DNA from 2 places in the Latilactobacillus fuchuensis genome. Region 2 is predicted to be linked to the other one. Evidence: predicted binding sites of a transcription regulator. Region 2 holds the regulator's gene; the other holds the start of a gene.
The links. The regulator LexA, encoded in region 2, represses DNA repair genes until DNA is damaged. The targets are predictions, from matches to a motif close to CNAACANNTGTTNG.

Region 1 (11,342 bases), 760 kb from region 2:
TGGCGAAGAAGACGTTGTTTAGCAATAACAAGATAATGGCTAACATCTGTGTCGTTGTTTTGATTTTACCAGGCATTGCTGCGGCCATCACTTCGCCGCCTTGACTCAACAATAACCGTAACCCAGTCACCGCTAATTCGCGCCAAATAATAATCGCAACGACCCAAGCGGGTGCTTGGCCTAACGTCACTAAGAAAATAAACGCAGTCATGACCAATAGTTTGTCGGCTAATGGATCAGCAAACTTCCCAAAGTTAGTCACTAAATGTTGTGAACGCGCAATTTTACCATCCAATAAATCGGTTAAAGAGGCAATGATAAAAATAACAGTTGCAATGATTGAGCTGACTGCAATCTCAGTACCCGCAACTGAGACCATACTACTTGGTAAGTTAAACACTAATATAATTGTAAAAACCGGAATTAAAATAATCCGGAACATCGTTAATTTATTCGGTAAATTCATAACAAAAAGACCTCCAAAGGTTAATTACTACTTCGCTAATGTTGCTGTAAAACTAATCGTCCGTACAAAAGTGGTTTCGTTATTAGGACTTAAATTAATTTCAGTATCATTAATCTTCATCTTAGTAGCAGGTGCATTCCCAGTTTGGATTGAAAAGGCGGTCGTTCCAGCTGGTAATTCCGTTGATTGGCTCGCGCCAACCGCAACTGATCCTTGCCAAATTGTTGAACCATTAACCGTTAAACTGACCCACGCTGCTGAATTTTCGGCAGAGAACGTTAGTGTGTTGGCTTTATTAGGTAAATTTTTAACGGCAAAGGCTTGTTGTGAACCACTAATACTGGTCATTGAAGCGGATAATTTTTGTGATTTTGCTTTTTTAGCCGCTTTTTCACTCGCCTTTTTCGCTTTAGTACTTTCACTCGCTGCTTTCTTGCTGCTATCGTTTTTAGCGGTTGAAGTTGAGCTGCTGCTATCTTGATCCTTTGTATCAGCCTTATCACCTGAAACAGTCACTGAAGAACTCGATTCATTCAATGGTTGTTTATCCGTCCCCCGGTGGCTCAAAGCAATCCCGTAAACAATCCCGATAATCACAATCACAACTGCGACAATCGAAATTTGTGGCACCATATTACGCCATTTCGACCATTTGGAATCAGTCGTCTCACGCGTTAAACGTGTTTGATTTTCAACTGATTTTTCAACGTATTCTTCTGGTTTTGTATTGGGTAAGGTATCTTGATATTCCGCTAATAAAGCTTCGCTATCAAGGCCAACCGTTTGGGCGTATTGTTTGATAAACGCACGCACGTAAAAGCTGCCAGGTAAGGCATCAAAATTACCCTCTTCAATCGCGATTAAATAACGCTTTTGAATCTTAGTAATTTGTTGTAAATCATCCAGCGTATATCCTTTTTCAATTCGTGCTTCACGTAATTTTTGACCAATTTCATTCATATTAATCCACCCACTATTATCCCATTATCATTATTCAATATTATAGCATATTGCCCCTATCGGCAATCTTTAAGATTTGTTTATTTTAACCAACCACCGTTAACGTATAACGTCTGACCCGTTAAGTAATCCGCTTCAGGCGCCAACAAACTCTGGACCCAATACGCAATCTGGTCCGTCGTCGCAAAAGCCCCGTTAGGAATATCCGCGGCAATTGCTTGTTGTTCTTCCGGCGTAAATTGTTGGTTCATTTTGGTCGCAACTGCGCCAGGCGCAACCACGTTGACCGTCATCCCTAACGTGCCGACTTCTTGAGCGTAGGCGTTCACAAAGGCCGACTGCGCCCCTTTAACCGTGCTATAAGGGACTTCCATCGCGCTCCCCCGACCGCCATAGATTGAACCAATAAAGACAATCCGACCTAAATCACTTTGGGCCAGTTTCGTCTGTAACTGTTGCAAAATTTGAATTGGCGTCTGAACGTGGACCAGCCACAAGCGATTAATCGCTTCAACCGGAATTTCATCCAATAAACCGTAAGTCGTCATCCCCGCCGCAAAAATCACCGCGTCCACTTGGAATAACTGGTCAATCGCTGTTCGGATCACCGCTGGTTCCGCCGTTAAATCTAATTGACACGTCAAAAAATCCTGTTGTGGATATTCTTGACTCAGTTGTTGTTGAAGTTGGCCAATCCGTTCACCATTTTGATAATAATGTAAGTATAGTGACCAACCCGCTTTAGCCAACCGTTGGGCACATCGCATCCCGATATCACCTGAAGCGCCAATCACCAAGGCTGAATGTCTCATTAAGCTTGTTCCTCCGGTAAAATATGGCAAACCGTCATGGCTTCAATCTTAAAGAAATCGGCCGCGACTTGTGCCAAATCGGCTAGCGTCACCTGTTCAATCAAACCAAGCACATCAAACGGACTAACCTCGTTAAAGAATTCATCACTGTACTGGTTCGCAATCGCTTCTAGTGAATTGAAGGCTTGTAAGTATTCGCCCAACGCCGCTTTTTTGACCAACGCCAAATTAGCTTCCGTAAAGTCGGGGCTGTCTTGATAATGTTCTAAAATCGCAATCAATTGATCCGATAGGCCTTTAGGATCGTCCGTATCGCCACCTAAAGTCACAAAATTAAAGGAACGTTGAATCGCGTATTCATAACCGAAGCTATCGTCCAATAATCCCTGTTCATAGAGGCGTTGAACCTGGGTTGATGAATCGCCAAATAGAACTTCCAATAATAAGTTCATCTTTAACTTAGCGACCAATCCGGCTTCACCCGTTCCAAAGTCGGTTAAGCCTTTGACACCAACCATGCTCTTGCTACGAACCACCGGCATCGTCATCGAACGATATGGAATGATATCACTACCATCTTCTGCTTCAGCCGGCAATGACCGGACAATCGGTTGGGGCTGGTCAAACTCTTTCGCCGCTTGATTAGCACTCACCCAATCGAGAACTTCTTGCGGATCATCGATTTGACCGACAATAAACAAGCTCATATTACTAGGTTGGTAGAATGTTTTTTGAGCTTGATACAAGTCATCCGCCGTAATTTTAGCGATACTATCGACTGTTCCGGCGATATCAATCCGCACCGGATGTTGTGGGTATAAATTACCAACAACCGTATAAAATAAACGCCAATCAGGTTCATCATTATACATTTGGATTTCTTGACCAATAATCCCTTTTTCCTTATTAACCGTTGCCGGTGTAAAATACGGTTCTTGGACAAAATCCAATAAGATTTCTAAATTAGCCTGTAAATGACTCGTTGTTGAAAATAGATAGCTGGTCCGCGTAAAACTCGTGAAGGCGTTGGCACTCGCACCGTAAATTCCGAATTTTTCAAAAGCATCATATTCCGCTTTTTCGAATAATTTATGTTCTAAGAAATGGGCGATTCCGTCCGGTAACGTCACATATTCATTTTCACCAATCGGCATAAACGTATTATCAATCGATCCATAATTAGTCGTCAAGATGGCATACGTTTTATGATAACCACTTTTAGGGTATAGCTTAACCGTTAATCCGTTGTCTAATGTTTCTTCATAGAGCGTCTCACCTAAGCGGGGATTTTGTCTAAGCTTCATTTGTATCGACCCCTTTCAGGAAGTAAATTGCTTGTAACCGCATGTTCGCAGCTTGTTCTTGGACGGCTTGTTTCGTGACCGCTAAAACTTGGTCGGTAAATTGGTCAGCATCAATCTCGGTTTCGGGCACAAATAGTTGATTCAGTTGTTGTTGGCCCAAATAAGCCGCGTTATCTAAACTTGATTTAAATTGGTTAATTAAGGCTAATTTCGTTTGTTCAAAAACAGCTTGTTCAAACTGGCCCTCGATGATGGCTTGGCGTTGCTCTTCAATAATCGCCAATACCCGGTCTTTTTGTTGACTTTCAATCCCGGTTTGGACCGTAATCACACCCCGAAAAGGATCTAAACCACTCGATGCATAATAGGCCAAGCTCGCTTTTTCGCGAACATTGGTAAATAGCAATGACAACGGTGTGCCACCAAATAAGGCGTTGGTGACTAACATCGCGTAATAATTCTGTTGATAAAAATAAGTGGGAATTTGATAGGCTAAATTCAACTTGCCCTGTTGAACGGGTTGTTCATCTGTCGCTTCACGAACCGTTGCACTCAACGGTTGTTGATAAAAAATAGCGGGTAGTTGACTGTCACGGGGCGCAAACGTTAATTGCGCCAAATCAGCGTGGGCTTTATCTTCATCAATATTGCCTACCAAGGTCATTTGGACGCGATCATTGTTTAACATCGCCTGATACGTTTCGTATAAATCCGTCGCAGTGACGACCGCTAAATCCGTTGCATCCCCGAAATTAGGGGTTTGTTGCGTCTCATCCGTGAAATATAAGTCGCGTAACGCCAACGACGCCATCGTCTGTTTATCATCAGCAATGCTGGCAATATAGCGGGCCATGTTTTCTTTTTCCCGTTCAAAAACGACGGGGTTAAACTGTTGGTCCACCAAATCCGGCTTAAATAATAACCGACCGATGAACGCAATCGCCTGTTGTTGTAAGTCTTGAGGGTCGCGTAGATATTGCGGACTCACAATGCGCATTGAGACGTTAAAAATGGCTAACTGACCTTGTCGGTAAGCGTTCATGTTAAAACCAGCCCCATACATCGCTTGTAACTCATTCGCGATTGCGACTTGATCCCGATAATCCTGACTACTGGCCGATAAGACACTCGCCAAAAGTGAGCGTTTAGTTAAGCCCACTTTAGTCGCTGGTGCGATAAATTGAATTGATAATCGAATTGTTTTAAATTGTTGGGTTTGTAAGATATTTAAATAAACACCATCTGTTATTTTTTGATTCATCATGACGCTCCTCACCGGTTTAACAGCTAAAATACCGTTTTTAAATCCCGGCTATTTTAATCGTAATCACACGCATTCTATCATACCAAAAAAATAAGGTAAACTCAAAAAGCCAGATAGTGCTGCCCAAGTGACTGACAACACAATCTGACTTCTAATCAATGATTGATTCAATTTATTCTGGTGGATTTTCATCTTCCGGCGCACTTTGGACTAATACTTTACGTGGTTTGCTACCTTCTGATGGGCCAATAATCCCACGGTCCTCAAGTTCATCGACCAGACGCGCGGCCCGATTATAACCGATTCTAAAGCGGCGTTGCAGCATCGAGACACTCGCCGTTTGTTGTTGCACCACTAAATCGACCGCGTCTTGATAGTATTCATCTTCGGGTGCTTCACTTGGTCCCTGTTCTTCAGCAGTCGTCGGAATCATCTCTTCATCGTATTCCGCTGTTTGTTGAGCTTTGATAAAGGATACAATGCTTTCGACATCTTGACTCGAAATAAAGGCGCCTTGGACCCGGGTTGGTTTGCTGACCCCGATTGGCATGTACAACATGTCGCCCCGACCCAATAGTTTTTCAGCCCCACTACTGTCTAAAATAGTACGCGAATCAATCCCACTCGATACAGCAAAAGCAATTCGCGATGGAATATTGGCTTTAATTAAACCGGTAATGACATCGACGGAAGGCCGTTGAGTCGCGACAATCATGTGAATGCCGGCAGCCCGCGCCATTTGTGCGAGTCGAATAATCGCGCTTTCGACTTCGTTACTGGCGACCATCATCAAATCAGATAATTCATCGACAATCACAACAATGTACGGTAACGGTGTGCCTTTAATCTCACCGTCTTCATTATGACCTTGAATATATTGATTATATTCCACCATATTCCGCTGACCGGTATCGGCAAATAATTGGTAGCGTCGTTCCATTTCTTTAACGACTTTATTTAACGCGTTAGCCGCTTTTTTAGCGTTGGTGACCACCGGAATCAATAAATGGGGCACGCCGTTGTAGACGTTTAATTCGACCATTTTCGGATCAATCAACATCAGTTTAACCTCGTGCGGTTTAGCCGTCATTAAGATACTCGTAATAATCCCGTTGATTGCGACTGATTTCCCACTACCGGTTGAACCGGCAATTAACAAATGCGGCATCTTCGACAAATCAGACATGATGACTTTACCGGAGATATCTTTCCCCAATGGCACGGCTAACGGTTTACCCGGATGAGGGGGTTCTTGTTCAATCATTTCACGGAAGGAAACGGTTGAGACCGTCTTGTTCGGCACTTCAATCCCGACATACGGTTTGCCCGGAATCGGCGCTTCAATCCGGATGTCCTTGGCCGCAAGTGCGAGTGCCAAGTCATCCGCTAAATTAACAATCTTTGAGACTTTAACGCCGACGGCGGGTTGAATTTCATATTTCGTCACGGCTGACCCTAGACTGGCGCTTTTAACCACCACATCGACGCCAAAGGAATCAAACGTTTGTTTGAGCACTTGTTGATTCTTTTCAATCGTCTGATATTCTTCACTTTGATCAGACTGCGGAATCTGGGTTAACAATTCTGGTGTCGGTAATTCATAATCATCATCCGTTGCATTCTGACTCGCCAATTCGGCCATATCTGGTACTTGTTCTTCGGTCTCAGTCTCAGCTTTGGCTGCTTTAGTTACTTCAGCCGTCCGACTCGCAATTGGTTTAGGCAATTGTTTGGGCCCATTAATCGTAAAGCCTTCATCCGGCACCTTGACCTTCGGCGGCGTTGCAACAGGTGCTTTAGGGGTCTGTTTAGTGGCTGATTCACCGGAATCTTCGTCCGTTTGGGCTTGTGCTTGTTCTTTTAGAGCGGCCAGTTGTTGACGACTCTTATCCGAAACGTGTTGGAAACCGCGTTTGGTATAACCGCTGACTTTCAGAATTCCTTGAATGAAATGCTGACAGCTCTTAATCACCACACTAAATGAGATATCCAGAAAGATAAAGACGCCGACAATCATCACTAAGACGGCAATGATGTAGGTCCCTAATTGCGCAAACAGAAAATGGGCACCGCTGTATAACGTCGCGCCAACTAGGCCACCACCGACATCCGTGGTAACGGCCATCTTCTGAAAATCTTCAAATAATTGTTGCCAGGTCGCCGACATAAAATGATTATTAATCGCTTGTTGATGCAGTACAAACGCGGATAACCAAATCAAAACACCGACATAGGCCACGCTAAAACCAAGCGTTTTACGTTGAAATAATGGCGGTTGTTTGCCGTAAATCATTAGGTAAAAACCAAGTAGGGCAAAAAGAATCGCGCCTAGCACGTAGGTGTCTCCAATAAATAAGCGGAAAACATTCGCAAATAAAGCCCCGATAAACCCTAATTTTAAACCAGCAAAAAGGCTAATTAAAATAAAGATAAAGCCGATAATATTTACGGTGTAGTCAACGGTCGCTTGTTTCTTTTTCGTTGTTTTTGCACGTGGTTTACTTTTTTTTCGTTGAGTTGCCATAAAATCTCCTTCAAAACTGTCTGACCTTCATTATACACGAACTTTTGTTCCGGGTGACTGTCATTTAACTAAAAAGTCTGGCTTAATAAATAAACGCCTAATCCCAACAATGGATTAAGCGTCTATAACGTTTAAACGGTGACTAACCCGCTTAACTAGTCTTCAGTTAATGCGGCGGTAAATTGTAATTGGACGCCACGGTTTAATGCGACCGTCGTGACTTGATAAGTCAAAGTTTCGATGTATTCAATTAATGGTCGCGATAATTTTTTAAGTTCTTTTTGATCAATTTCTTCCGGTTTACCGAAGAAATCTAATAGTTGAACGACTCGGGATATCTGACCAGAGACGGCAAAACCACTCTTTTCAGGCACCACTTGGAAAGGCGTCACAATTTGATAAATATTGCCAGCTGCTAAATCAGCTTCTTGCAAATATTGATCATCCGCTTCAATCGCCAATAAGCTGACTTGAATATTTTGTTGGGGTTCGGTTTCTAACGCAACGCGGTCAAAATGAAACGCATCAACGCTGATGGGGTCTTTTTTTGTTTGCATCATAATTCTCCCTATTTTAATTTATCGTGATCGTATAAATGACTCTTTTCTAAACCCGGGAAATCTTGTTGGCGTAACGCATCAAAAATCACTAATGCCGCACAATTCGATAAGTTCAACGCCCGAATATTTTCGGACATTGGAATGCGCAAACATTTATCCTCATTATCGCGCATAAACGTTTCAGGTAAGCCGGTTGTTTCCTTGCCGAACATGAAATAATGATCAACACTCGTGTCGGTCACATCCCGATCCGAATAAGCTTCCTTGGCGAATTTCGTAATTAAATAGAGGTATTGTTGATCCGGAACGGTGGCTAAAAAGGCTTCTAAATTTTTATGATAATGAATGTTGACCTTGTCCCAATAATCGAGTCCGGCCCGTTTCAGATGTTTATCATCCGTTTCAAAACCTAAAGGTTCAATTAAATCCAAGACCGTATTGGTACCGGCACAAGTCCGGGCGATGTTTCCCGTATTAGCGGGGATTAGTGGTTCGTATAATACAATATGATTAGTCACAATTTTACTTCCCTTAAAAAAGATTCAGTAGCTTAAGTATACAACATTTACGATCAAAGCTCTACTGTTGCTTGAACCATAAAAAAACGTAGCTCCTCGGTTATTCACGGCGAGAAACTACGTTAGTGTCATTTCATCACTAGCTTTTATCAAAAATAATTCTGATAAAAGTTAGGGAAAAAATTCCTTGCACTCATTATAACGCCCTTTATTTGGACTTGCAATCAGATTTATTAAAATTACTTTAGTTTCTCATTGTTTCCCCACTAAAATCGTGACATCCAACGAAATCTCTGGTAATTGAGTCAACGTAATCGCCGCTAATTGGGCTTTTGTCGCCGTCCAAGTCAGTGGGGTCATCGCCAATAAATCCGTTAAAGTCGTTTCAGTTAACGTCATCGTTTGTTGAACTTGATAGGCCTCAAACGTCTCAAAGTGTTGTTCAAATAACGTCAACACCGGACCGTGGTCATAGCTTTCTTTAGCTTGGCCTTGGTATAATAATTCACGTAACTCGTGTAGATACCCTGCATTCGGAATGACTTTAATTAGTTGGCCACCGGGTTTCAACACCCGTTTAAATTCTTGATATTGCGAAGGTGAAAAGATATTTAACACCGTATCCAACTGCTGATTAGCAAATGGCATCCGCGCCAAATCGGCGACACAAAACCAACCGTCTGCATTATAATCACTCGCTAATTGGATGGCCGGTTTCGAGATATCAAAACCGATATAGTCCGCTGCGACTTGTTGATTCAATTGTTGAATCGGTGTCCCTTCCCCACAGCCGACATCCAAAATCAGACTATCAGGCGTTAAATGTTGCGCAATCGCCGTCAGAAACGGCTGGAAGAAACCGGCTTGCAAAAAAGCGCGCCGGTGTTCTAGCATTTCCTTCGTGTATTCAGATTTCATTTGTTTTTGTAGGAAATAAAGGGTGCCGTTCTTCGCTAGATCAAAACTGTGGCCACTCTGGCACGTTAAACTGTTCCCCGCCAACGTCACTAATGCCGCCTGACAAAGGGGGCATTGCAGTGCTGCTAGATGCTGTTGTAGAAATTGTTTTGCTAATTCAATTTTTTTCAAATTCTAATTCTCCTGACCTGCTACTTTACATTCTAAGAATATTCAGTAGACTTAACATTAGATAATTTTTTTAAAGGAAGTGACATGATGTTTACAACTTACCGGTTTGATGAAACCAAACAAAAAATCGCTAAATTCGACAAAGTTCAACCGAATAGCTGGATTAACGTAATCGATCCGACCCCCATTGAAATTGAATCGTTAACTAAGAAACTACATTTACCAGCCGATTTTATTTATTACAGTTTAGATGCCGATGAAAGTGCCCGTGTGGAACACGATCCCGACTACAACGCGACACTCATTATTTTTGATATGCCGAACTTGGAAAAAGATCAACAACATCCCGATAAATTCCGTTACAAAACGAGTCCTCTAGGCATTATTGTAACAGATTCTGTGATTCTGACCATCAATAAAACGCCGGTTAATTTTTTGCAGAGTTTTGTCGACAATCAAATTAAACATTTTAATCCCCAAAACCAACGCCGGAGCGTCTTACAAATTATGTACCGGATTTCCACCATCTATCTGCAATACTTACGCGACATCAACCGTTCCCGCGAACGAATTGAAGCTCGGTTGCAAAATTCACTGCGCAATGAAGAACTTTTCGATTTAATGGCCATTCAACGGGGCTTAGTTTATTTTATGATGTCGCTTAAAACCGACAAAATGGTCTTAGCCACGTTGGTCCGCACGAACTTTTTGAAACTGACTGAAGATGAATTGGATTTACTCGATGATATCCAAATCGAAAATCAACAAGCCATCGAAATGGCCGAGATTTCGAATTCAATCATCAATGAAACGGCCGATACCTATTCGTCCATTATTAATAATAACATGAATGGCGTCATGAAGTTTCTCGCATCGTATTCCATTATTCTGACCATCCCCGGTCTCGTCTTTAGTTTCTACGGAATGAACGTCGCCCTCCCCTTAGCTGATTTTAAACTAAGTTGGGTGGTTACCATCATCATTTCACTGATTGTTGCAGCGGGACTCATCTACCGCTTCTGGCGCAAACGCTACTTCTAATATTACGAAAGCCTATTTTAATCGAGATATCGGTTAAAATAGGCTTTTTAAGTTGACTTCCCCTTCGAATCCCGTTAATATACGTAATGTACGAATTTATTCGTATGATTAAAAATAAATGTTCGTGTTTAAGGAGAATTCCAATGGACGTATTTGATTATGAAGATGTGCAACTTATTCCTAATAAGTGTATCGTTAAAAGCCGCAGTGAGATTGATACCACGGTCCGCTTCGGCAATGAAACGTTCAAAATTCCGGTTGTCCCTGCCAATATGCAAACAATTATCGATGAACCACTAGCCTTTTGGTTAGCTGAAAACCACTATTTCTACGTCATGCACCGTTTCCAACCCGAAAAACGGGTTGCCTTTATTGAAAAAATGCATGCTAAAAACTTATTTGCATCAATCAGCGTCGGTGTTAAGACCGATGAATTTGATTTTATCAATCAACTCGCCGAACAAGATCTGATTCCTGAATACATTACCATCGATATCGCCCACGGCCATTCTCAAGTCGTCATCGATATGATTCAACACATCAAAAAGACCTTGCCAAAGAGTTTCGTGATTGCGGGCAACGTTGGGACTCCTGAAGCGGTCCGTGATTTAGAACGCGCGGGTGCCGATGCGACTAAAGTTGGGATTGGTCCCGGTAAAGTCTGCATCACTAAAATTAAAACCGGTTTTGGGACCGGTGGTTGGCAACTAGGCGCACTGCGTTGGTGTGCCAAAGCCGCGACTAAACCGATTATTGCTGATGGTGGCATTCGGACCAACGGCGACATCGCCAAATCAATTCGCT
Region 2 (11,342 bases):
GCTGATCGAATCTTAGAAATGACGGATACAATTGCCAAGCGCGATATGCAAGCCCAAATCTTAGATGATATGGAACTTGAACGCGAACGGGGGATTACAATTAAATTAAATGCGGTCGAATTGCATTATCATGCGAAAGACGGCGAAACTTATATTTTCCATCTTATCGATACACCCGGGCACGTCGATTTCTCCTATGAAGTTTCGCGGAGTTTAGCGGCCTGTGAAGGGGCACTCTTAGTCGTTGACGCGGCGCAAGGGGTCGAAGCTCAAACGTTAGCCAACGTTTATTTAGCCATCGATGATGATTTAGAAATTGTGCCAGTTATCAATAAAATTGATTTGCCATCTGCGCAACCAGAGGTCGTTAAAGCTGAAATTGAAGAAATGATTGGGTTAGATGCTTCCGAAGCCGTTTTAGCCAGTGCTAAAAGCGGGATTGGGATTGCAGAAATTCTAGAAAAAATCGTGGCGGACGTGCCGGCCCCAACTGGTGATTTAAAGGCGCCCTTAAAAGCCTTAATCTTTGATTCAGTTTACGATAGTTACCGCGGGGTCGTTTTAAACGTCCGCGTCTTTGAAGGCACGGTTAAACCGGGTGATCGGATTCGTTTAATGAATAGCGAAAAAGAATTTGAAGTGACTGAAGTCGGTGTGATGTCACCGAAAGCCGTTAAACGTGATTTTTTGATGGTCGGCGATGTTGGTTATATTACCGCTAGCATTAAAACGATTCAAGATACGCGGGTTGGTGATACCGTGACTTCAGCGGATAATCCTGCTGAAGAGGCGTTGAAAGGTTATCGCCATATTCAACCGATGGTGTATTCAGGGATGTATCCCGTCGATAACGCGAAATTTAACGATTTACGTGAAGCCTTAGAAAAGCTCCAACTGAATGATGCGGCTTTAGAATTTGAACCGGAATCATCCCAAGCGTTAGGGTTTGGTTTCCGTTGTGGTTTCTTAGGCCTTTTGCACATGGATGTCGTTCAAGAACGATTGGAACGTGAATTTAATTTAGACTTGATTATGACGGCGCCGTCCGTTGATTATCACGTTAATTTAACCGATGGCACCGAAGTGGTTGTTGATAATCCATCAGAAATGCCAGAACCTTCTAACATTAGTGAGCTTAAAGAACCGTACGTTAAAGCGTCAATCATGGTGCCGAATGAATATGTTGGGTCGGTCATGGAATTAGCGCAACGTAAACGGGGCGAATTTGTCACGATGGATTATTTAGATACTTATCGGGTCAACGTGATTTATAATATGCCGTTGTCCGAAATTATCTTTGATTTCTTCGATGATTTGAAATCGAATACTAAAGGTTACGCATCATTCGATTATGATGTGACTGGTTATCGCGCGAGTGAATTGGTCAAAATGGATATTTTATTGAATGGTGAATCGGTTGATGCGTTGAGTTTCATCGTTCATCGTGATTTTGCTTTTGAACGCGGCAAGGCGATTGTTGGTAAGTTGAAAGAAACGATTCCGCGTCAACAATTTGAAGTACCGATTCAAGCAGCCATTGGCAATAAAGTCATCGCACGATCAACCGTTAAAGCTTTCCGGAAAAACGTGTTGGCTAAATGTTATGGTGGCGATATTTCGCGGAAACGTAAATTACTTGAGAAACAAAAAGCCGGTAAGAAACGGATGAAATCCGTGGGTTCTGTGGAAGTGCCGCAGGAAGCCTTCATGTCCATTTTGAAGATGAATGATGAAGATAAGACCGGTAAATAAGGATTCTTAAAAATAAAATAATCACAAAGTAGTCGTTTTGCCGACCATTTGCCTACGCGATTTTGAGTAGGTCGGCAAATCGGCTATTTTTTTCTTAAAAAAGCCCCGATTGAAGCGCTTTACATGGTATATTTAAAGTACCAAAAGGAGGGTTTACCATGATTATGAATTATCAACATATTTTAGTGGGAATCGACGGTTCTAAAGCGGCAGATCGCGCATTCGAACGCGCAATCGCAGTGGCGAAGGGCAACCAGGCAACGCTTGATATTGCTCAAATTATTCCTGATGGTGATTTTGCAGTTTCAGCAGTTGGTTTATCAGCTAATTTAATCGCACATGAAAAAACAATTATTCAAGCCAAATTGGCTGAAAAAGTCGAATACGCGCAGCAACAAGGCGTACGGAATGTTAACTCAATTCTGAAATTTTCAACACCACGTCAAGAATTAACGAAGACGATTCCCGAAGCACGAAACACTGATTTAATCATTTTAGGGACCAGTGGACAAGGTGCCATTGATCGTTTTGTCCTAGGCTCAGTGGCACAATACGCGAGCACGCACGCCAAGATTGATGTTTTATTGGTGCGATAAAAGTCAGCTGTGACAGAACTCGGTTATCAATTGAGTATCAAGTTAAAAATGCGGTCTATCCAGAACTAAGGATAGACCGCATTTTAAATTTGAACGGAAATTGATGAGTTATGGCGCGCGTTAAAGTAAATATTCGTTTGACTATGGGATTACTGAGACTAATATGGTAGCTACTTTTTTGCTATTTACAATTAGTCTGTATAACGAACAGCAGTGCCATACGCCGCAACTGATTGCATATCTGTGCCGATTGAACCGGAATCGAAACGCATCATGACAACCGCGTCAGCACCCATTTCAGCTGCATTTTTACGGAGGCGGCTAATCGCAACGTCGCGTGATTCAGTCATCATTTCGGTATAAGCACCGATTTCGCCACCAACGACGTTTTTTAATGAAGCACCGATATTTTTAAAGACGTTTTTAGATTGGGTCGTTAAACCGAAGACTTCGCCCAAAACTTCGTAGTTTTTACCAGGGATCTTTTCGGTAGTTGTGATTAAGATTTGCTCTGTCATATTAAACACTCCTTCGGAATCGTTAATTTACTTGCTAATGATAGCGTAGCAGATATGCTAAAGGTGGTCAATTAAATTGCTATCAATCGATGACTTTTAAAGCCTTTTGAGGGACATCTTTTTGAGGAACAGCTTCGTAACCATTTTCTGCTTTGGCACGGGTGTAGCTGATTTTGAGATAAGCATTGCGTTTGAGTGGCGTATTGTCTTCTTTGACGCTAGTGAAGTTTAATTGCTTCGTCTGACCATCTTGATCAGCCCCTTGCAATTGGTAGCGATAACTGACGAATTTGGTGCCATCATCTCCCTGGCCGTCTTCACGTTGTCCGTTAGTTGTCACCTTTACATAATAATAGTGAGGACTGTAGCGGTATTGATAGATGCCTCCTAAACCCAATAGGATTAGAATTGCGAGTGCGATGATTAATATTTTCTTGGCCATTGAAGGCACCTCCTAAGTTGATAAGTTTATTATGCCGGAAAATTAGTTTGTGCACCATTTATTTGGCTAACAGTCAGCTAACAAATTTGTTAGGTCGTTAAACCAATTTAGAATGCAAAATAAAAACAGTCAAAATACTGATCAACGATCAAGTGATTGTGACTGCTAAGGATGGTTTATTTAAAAAATAGAATCAATAGTAACGTGATTAGTGCAGGTAAGCATTGTAGGAAGAAAATTTTCTTAGTGGCGGTGAAAGTCCCATATAATGCGACAATCACAATGTATAACATCAATAGCGATAAGACGGTCATTAGTGTTTGACCGCTGAATAGCAGGTTTGCCATAAGAATGGTGACGCCTAACATGCCGTTATAGATACCTTGATTCCCCAAAGCGACTTTAGCGTTGGGCAAGCCGACAAAATTAAGTGGCATGTCAAAAGCATTAGCTTTAGTTTGGTCACTGGCAAACATTTCGATGCCCATAATGCCAAGATGTTCGATGGCGATTAGACAGGTTAAAATAACAATTAATAAATGCATGGATGCTCCTCCTTGAAATAACTTTTTCAGTATACCAGAATTGTCAAAAAAAGCCTTGGCTAACGTTTGCTTAGCCAGGGCTTAGTGAGTGTTTAACGATCTGCATAACCTGCTGGATGGCTTAAATGCCAGTTCCAAGCAGTTTCGATAATCGCTTCAATATTGTCATATTTTGGTTGCCAACCTAATGTACCACGGGCTTTGTCGCTAGCGGCAATCAAGGTGCTAGGATCGCCAGCGCGGCGGGGTGCGATCTGAGTTGGAATCGCTTTGCCAGTTACTTTACGGGCGGCTTTCACGATTTCCATGTTTGAAAAACCAGTTGATGAGCCTAAGTTGAAGGCGTTACTACCGTTACCGGCTGCCAAATATTTGAAGGCGAGAATGTGCGCATCGGCCAAATCCAATACGTGAACGTAATCGCGGACGTTGGTGCCATCTGGTGTCTCGTAATCGTCGCCGAAGATTGAGAGTTCGGCGCGATCGCCAGCAGCGACTTGTAAGACGATGGGTAATAAATGGGTTTCAGGATGGTGATCTTCACCAATTGAACCGTCCGCTTTAGCGCCGGCGACGTTGAAGTAACGGAGCGCGACGAACTTGATGCCGTAAGCTTTGTCGGCCCAACGCATCATCGTTTCCATCATCAACTTGCTTTCGCCGTAAGGATTGGTGGGGATTTGTGGATCAGTTTCCTTGATTGGAATTGATCTGGGTTCGCCATAAGTGGCCGCCGTTGATGAGAAGACAATCTTCTTAACATCGAATTCCGTCATGACTTCGAGCAGAGCGGTCATGCCATAAGTATTGTTGTCGAAATATTTAAGTGGTGCTTTCATGGATTCTGGGACGATTGAGAAGGCCGCGAAATGAATCACGCCTTCGACGTCTTCTTGGTCGAAGACGGTCCGCATAAAATCTTTATCGCGAATATCGCCTTCGTAGAAACGGGCTTGGGTGTTGACCGCAGCGCGATGGCCAGTGATTAAGCTATCGACAACGGCCACATCGAAGCCTTGGTTAACTAATTGGTCGACGGTGTGTGAACCGATATAACCGGCCCCACCTAAAACTAAAATTGACATTAAATAATATCCTCCTAGAGAATGGCTTATTGATTCTTAATTAGTATAGCATTTCGACGAATAAACCAAAACTAGCGAAATGATTTGCAACTTAAAATTAAGAACTTTGCTATAATAGAACAGTTAATGATTTGAAAATGCGAGGGATTAATGTGGAAGCCCAATATAAATGGCAATTAAAAACAAAACCAACTGAAGCAGAATTAAAAACAGTCACGGCATTTGATGCAATGCCCCCAGCAATCGCTGAATTATTATGGCAGCGGGGCTTACGCGATGATGATGCGGTGACCAATTTTATGCAACCTAACAGTCAACAATTACACGATCCATTCCTATTAAACGATATGCAAAAAGCGGTTGAACGGATTCAATCCGCCGTTGAAGCTGGCGAAAAAATAACGGTTTACGGTGATTACGATGCTGATGGGATTACCAGTACAACTTTGATGCGCGAGACGTTAGAAATATTAGGCGCCGACGTCAACGTTTACGTGCCTAATCGGTTTACCGACGGCTATGGGCCGAATTTAGCGGCGTATCAACGGATTATTGCTGATGGCACGCAACTGATTGTGACCGTTGATAACGGGGTCAGTGGTCTAGAACCGATTGCTTATGCGCAAGAACACGGTGTTGACGTTGTAGTCACTGATCATCATGAATTGCCAGCCGAACTACCGAAGGCGACGGCGATTGTGCATCCCCGTTATCCAGGAAGTGACTATCCGTTTGGCGATTTATGTGGTGTCGGAGTTGCGTTTAAAGTCGCGACGGCCTTATTGGATGAGATTCCGTATGAGAGCTTAGACTTAGTTGCGATTGGGACGATTTGTGATCTAGTCTCACTAACTGATGAAAATCGGGCGCTGGTCAGCTTAGGGTTACAACAATTACAAAATACGAGTCGCCCAGGATTGGTGGCATTGTGTCAAGCTGCTGGCGTCGAACAAGCCACGATTGATGCCACTTCGATTGGTTTCGGCATCGGTCCGCGGTTAAATGCGATTGGCCGGCTCGGTGATGCGACTCTAGGGGTTAATTTATTAACGACTTTTGATGAAGAACAAGCGGTCGAACAGGCTAAGTTTGTCGAAAGTCAAAATAAAGAACGCCAAGGTTTAGTTCAAGAAATTACGACGGCTGCTATGGCGATGGCTGAAACACCGGAAAATCAAGCCCATCAAACGCTAGTATTGGCCCATACGGGTTGGCACGAAGGCGTCTTGGGAATCGTGGCAAGCCACGTCGTTGAACAAACGGGCAAACCGACTTTAGTGTTAAACATTGATGAAGCAACTGGGTTGGCTAAAGGTTCTGGACGTAGCGTCGAAGCGTACCATCTATTTAAGGCGTTAGACGCCAATCGAGACCTATTAACCCATTTTGGGGGTCATCATATGGCAGTCGGCTTAACGGTTGCTGTGGACCAGATTGAAGCGATTCAGACGGCAATGGATGCTTATGCGACTGAACAACACCTTGATTTAACTGCTAAACAACCATTAGCGATTGATTTAGCGCTCAGTTTAGCGGAAATTACCTCTGATTTATATCAGACGTTACAACAATTGGCGCCGTTTGGGACGGATAATCCAGAACCGTTGATTGAATTGGAAATCCCTCAATTAGCTGATCTAAAACAAATTGGGGCGGATCAAAAACATCTGAAATTTACCGCCGTCGAACAACAACAAAAACTACCAATCTTGGCGTTTAACCGTGGGGCGTTACTGCCGGCACTACAAGCGGTTGAAGCCATTGAAATAGTCGGGACGTTGAGTGAAAATACTTGGCGGAATCAAACCACTTTACAGATGATGTTGAAAGATTTGAAAACCAGTGGTCAAATTTTGTTGGATCAACGCAGTAATCATCTGACCCAACAATTGTTTAAGAACACAGGGGCGTATGTCTTTTTTAACCCTAAACTATTGGCGCAATTACAAACGTATTTGCCTGCTGGCAGTCAAGCAATATTAGCGACCGATGCAGAAGTTGCAACGGCAACTAACATCACAGTCGTTGATGAACCAACCGATTTAACCGAATTTACGACTTTCTATCAACAACAATCGGCCACTCAGTTAGCTTTTATCTGTTACGCGAAACATTCGGCCTATTTAGATGGTATTTCGAATAAACAACAATTTGCAACGTTCTTAGTTTACTTACGGCAACACCCAGGTATCGAGAAAGCCCGGTTAGGCGAACTAGCAACTTATTTAAAAATGCAATTACCATTAATGATTTTCATGTTAGAGGTGTTTTTTGACCTCGGATTTGTTAGAATAGAACGTGGTCTGATTTCGGCCGAACCACAGCCAGAAAAGCATGCACTCGAAAGTGCACCAAGTTACCAACAACGATTAGCTAAAATTGAAATGGAGAAACAGCTCGTTTACTCAACTTTTTCTGAGCTGAAGAACTGGTTAAAAACAATTTCGTGATTAGCCGATCGCTATTAGATTTAAGGAGCGAATTATAAATGTCAATTAACTTTAAAGACTATGTCGCAAGTGTCCCTGACTTTCCAGAAGTCGGCGTCACTTTCCGAGACATCTCACCATTGATGTCAGACGGGGAAGCCTATGCGGCAGCAACTGACGAAATCGTGGCATACGCTAAAGATCGTGGCGTTGAAATGATTGTGGGCCCAGAAGCCCGTGGATTCATTGTCGGTTGTCCAGTGGCTTACAAATTAGGGGTCGGTTTTGCACCTGCTCGTAAAAAAGGTAAATTACCACGACCAACTGTTTCAGCAAGTTATGGTTTAGAATACGGTCAATCAACGCTATACATGCACAAAGATGCGGTCAAACCGGGTCAAAGAGTTTTAGTCACCGATGATTTATTAGCAACCGGCGGCACAATCGCCGCAACGATTAAGATGGTCGAAGAACTAGGCGGCATCGTCGTCGGCACAGCCTTCTTAATCGAACTAAACGACTTAAACGGCCGTGAAAAGATTAAAGATTACGATATTTTCAAACTAATGGATTATTAAGAAGTGCTGACTAAGCCGGTTAACTTCTGAGTATAGCCTAAAAGCGGACGTTGTGACGGGGTTAGTCATGACGCCCGCTTTGTAGCTAGACGGAAGAAGTTGGCTTAGAAGCACGTTACCAAGAAGTGCTGTGAGTTGCGGTCAGCAACTGAGCACTAACAGAATAATACCGATTATCTTTGGTTTTTAAGATAATTGGTATTATTCTGTTAAGCGGAAGTTGTTGCAACTCAAAAGCACGTTACTAAGAAGTGCGACTCAATTTGGTCAGACTTTGAGGATTAATCTAAAACTGGGTATTATGAGTGCTTTTTACTCATGATACCCAGTTTGTAGTTAACCGGAAAAGGCTAATTGAGAGAGCACGTTATCAAAGAAGTGCCGTCAAATCACAGTAAAAAGGCCCTCTCATCCACATATCGGATGGGAGGGCCTTTTAAGATTCAGTTAAATTCGATCTCTATAGAGTCCGACGACTTTACCTAAAATACTAACTTCGTTTAAAATAATCGGTTCAAACGTGTCGTTTTCGGGTTGGAGCCGGTAATGATCGGCTTCTTTGAAGAAGCGTTTGCAGGTCGCTTCGTCTTCGGCGGTCATCGCAATCACGATGTCACCGTTATCGGCGTTGGCCTGTTTACGAATGATGACTTCATCACCGTCTAAAATACCGGCGTTAATCATACTTTCGCCCCGAATCGTTAACATGAACAAATCTTGTTCGGTTTGCAAACTTGGGGGGATGGGGAAATAGTCGGTGGCTTCTTCAACGGCTAAAATGGGCACACCGGCAGTGACGACGCCTAAAACGGGAATCTTTTTAGGCGTGGCGCCAATTGCACTTAAACCCGCAGCGGTTAATTCAATGGCGCGGGGTTTCGTTGGATCTTTTTGAAGTAAGCCTTTCTTCTCTAAACGTGCTAAGTGACCATGAACGGTGGACGTGGAAGAGAGATTAACGGCTTCGCAAATTTCGCGGACCGTTGGCGGATAACCTTTGTCTTGAACCCGATCATGGATGAAACGCAACACTTCTAATTGTTTGGATTCAGTTCTAGTCATAAAAGCACCTCATTCATTCTGTTAATGATATGGTAGCATATCTATAGCGCTATTTCAAACAAGTGTTCGTGTTTTTTGACTTTTTACCCATAATAGGTCAAAATAGAGAAATAGATTTTAATGGAGGCAATTAAAATGGTAATGAATCAAGAACGATTGGATCGGATCAATGAGCTGGCCCATAAAGCTAAAGCTGAAGGGTTAAGTGAAGCTGAAACGGCGGAACGGCAAACATTACGCGATGCTTACATCAAGGATTTCCGGGCTAGTTTCCGTTCACAAGTTGAAATGTTACAGGTCTACGACAAGGAAGGTCAAGAAGTCACGCCGGAGAAAGTTAAAAATATTCAACGTGAAAAAGGGTTACGTGACAATTAAACTGAGAATTCCGCTTTCTTTTTGCCGGAATTATGTGTAAACTATTTAAGTGAACTGAAAGAAAAGGGGTGCATAAGATATGGGTATGGGATTAGGTATTTTAATTTTTGTCATTGGCGCGCTTTTAGGGGCTGTAGCAGGTTTCTTTGGTGCACGTGCTTACATGAAGAAGTATTTCCAAGACAATCCACCAGTTAACGAAGAGATGTTGAAAGCTATGATGATGCAGATGGGTCAAAAACCATCAGAAAAGAAATTGAATCAGATGATGAATTCAATGAAGGCTCAACAAAAACGTAGCAACGATAAATAATCAACGTTGAAACATCGCTAATGGCGATGTTTTTTTGTTCTAAAAAACAGATGATTGTCCCCGTTAAGTAAGATTGCTATAATAGGGGATATCGAATTTTCACAGGAGGTGCACTATGGGCATATTTAAAAAGCTTAGTTGGTATTTTAAGCAAGAAGCACGCCGCTATTTCTTAGGGGTGGTCTTCTTAATCTTAGTGGCAATTGTTCAGGTGATTCCACCAAAAGTGATTGGGAACTTGGTCGATTTAATGGCCGCTCAAAAATTAACCGCTAAAACGTTGTTGATTTGGTTGGTGGTGTTATTTGCCGCTGCGATTTTACAATACGTCTTTCGCTATGGTTGGCGCACCCGAATCTGGGGCGGGGCCGCCAAGTTAGAACGAATCTTACGCAGTCGATTATTTAACCATTTTATGCAGATGGATACGCCGTTCTTCCAGAAACATCGAACGGGCGATTTGATGGCGCATGCTACCAACGATTTAACCGCGATTCAACAAGTGGCCGGTGCCGGGATTCTAACGTTTGCGGATTCGATTATCACCGGTGGGACGACCATCATTGCGATGATAATCTTCGTCGATTGGCGTTTAACCTTAGTGGCGTTAATCCCCATGCCGTTATTGGCCGTTGCTTCACGCAAGTTAGGGGCGCACTTACACACGGCGTTTGGTAAATCGCAAGCCGCTTTTTCGCGTCTGAATGATAAAACGCAAGAAAGTGTCTCCGGTATTAAAGTCATCAAGACGTTTGGTCAAGAAACGGCTGATACGGCTGATTTTGACCGCCTAGTCGACAAGACCGTGGCGATTAATAAGAAAGTCAATTTTGTCGATGCCTTATTCGATCCCGTGATTAGTTTGATTATCGGGGCGACCTACGTCATTACGATTATCTACGGTGGCTATCTGGTCAGTCACAAGATGATTACAATCGGGCAATTGATTGCTTTCATCAGTTATATTGCTGCTTTAGTTTGGCCGATGTTTGCGATTGGTCGCTTATTCAACGTTTTGGAACGGGGCAATGCCAGTTACGATCGGGTTGATCAATTGTTACGAGAAACCAGTACGATTATCGAAAAACCAAACGCGATTCAAACATTGGCGACGGGTGATTTGCAATATGATGTGACCCGTTTTAAATATCCAGATGATGCAAAAGTGATTTTAACCGATATTCATTTCAACCTACCGCAAGGGCAGACGTTAGGGATTGTTGGTAAAGTCGGGGCGGGTAAAAGTACGATCATTAAACTACTTTTACGCGAATATGATCGGTACAAAGGCCAGATTCAAATTGGTGGCCATGATATTCAAGATTACGCACTAGATGCGTTATTGGACAGTATCGGTTACGTCCCGCAAGACAACTTCTTATTTTCTACCGACGTTCGCGACAACATTCGTTTTGCGGATTTTGAACAGGATCAAGCGCAGATTGAAAAAGTCGCCAATCAAAGTGCCGTTCACGATGATATTTTAACCTTTGCACAGGGTTACGATACGATTGTTGGTGAACGGGGTGTCTCCTTATCGGGTGGTCAGAAACAACGGATTGCGATTGCGCGGGCGATTATGACCAACCCTGAAATTTTAATTTTAGATGATTCGTTATCGGCCGTGGATGCTAAGACGGAAGA

Region 1: a site for LexA is predicted at 7,368-7,381, ahead of LFUMFP_RS03415 (FtsK/SpoIIIE family DNA translocase). Genes of this name have one in related genera too.

The regions. Positions count from the first base shown of each region.
Region 1 covers NZ_LT984417.1:726,206-737,547, reverse strand. Annotated here, with positions in the region: gene pgsA (CDP-diacylglycerol--glycerol-3-phosphate 3-phosphatidyltransferase) at 1-466, opposite strand, end outside; gene LFUMFP_RS03435 (helix-turn-helix domain-containing protein) at 494-1,426, opposite strand; gene ymfI (elongation factor P 5-aminopentanone reductase) at 1,507-2,238, opposite strand; gene yfmH (EF-P 5-aminopentanol modification-associated protein YfmH) at 2,238-3,542, opposite strand; gene yfmF (EF-P 5-aminopentanol modification-associated protein YfmF) at 3,532-4,803, opposite strand; gene LFUMFP_RS03415 (FtsK/SpoIIIE family DNA translocase) at 4,979-7,330, opposite strand; gene LFUMFP_RS03410 (DUF1149 family protein) at 7,486-7,887, opposite strand; gene trmL (tRNA (uridine(34)/cytosine(34)/5-carboxymethylaminomethyluridine(34)-2'-O)-methyltransferase TrmL) at 7,899-8,408, opposite strand; gene LFUMFP_RS03400 (methyltransferase domain-containing protein) at 8,661-9,497, opposite strand; gene LFUMFP_RS03395 (magnesium transporter CorA family protein) at 9,585-10,538, shown strand; gene LFUMFP_RS03390 (GMP reductase) at 10,682-11,342, shown strand, end outside.
Region 2 covers NZ_LT984417.1:1,488,853-1,500,194, reverse strand. Annotated here, with positions in the region: gene lepA (translation elongation factor 4) at 1-1,752, shown strand, start outside; gene LFUMFP_RS07080 (universal stress protein) at 1,911-2,348, shown strand; gene LFUMFP_RS07075 (heavy metal-binding domain-containing protein) at 2,540-2,866, opposite strand; gene LFUMFP_RS07070 (YxeA family protein) at 2,949-3,308, opposite strand; gene LFUMFP_RS07065 (DUF1304 domain-containing protein) at 3,485-3,853, opposite strand; gene galE (UDP-glucose 4-epimerase GalE) at 3,946-4,938, opposite strand; gene recJ (single-stranded-DNA-specific exonuclease RecJ) at 5,076-7,388, shown strand; gene LFUMFP_RS07050 (adenine phosphoribosyltransferase) at 7,427-7,945, shown strand; gene lexA (transcriptional repressor LexA) at 8,393-9,007, opposite strand; gene LFUMFP_RS07040 (DUF896 domain-containing protein) at 9,143-9,385, shown strand; gene LFUMFP_RS07035 (YneF family protein) at 9,465-9,698, shown strand; gene LFUMFP_RS07030 (ABC transporter ATP-binding protein) at 9,814-11,342, shown strand, end outside.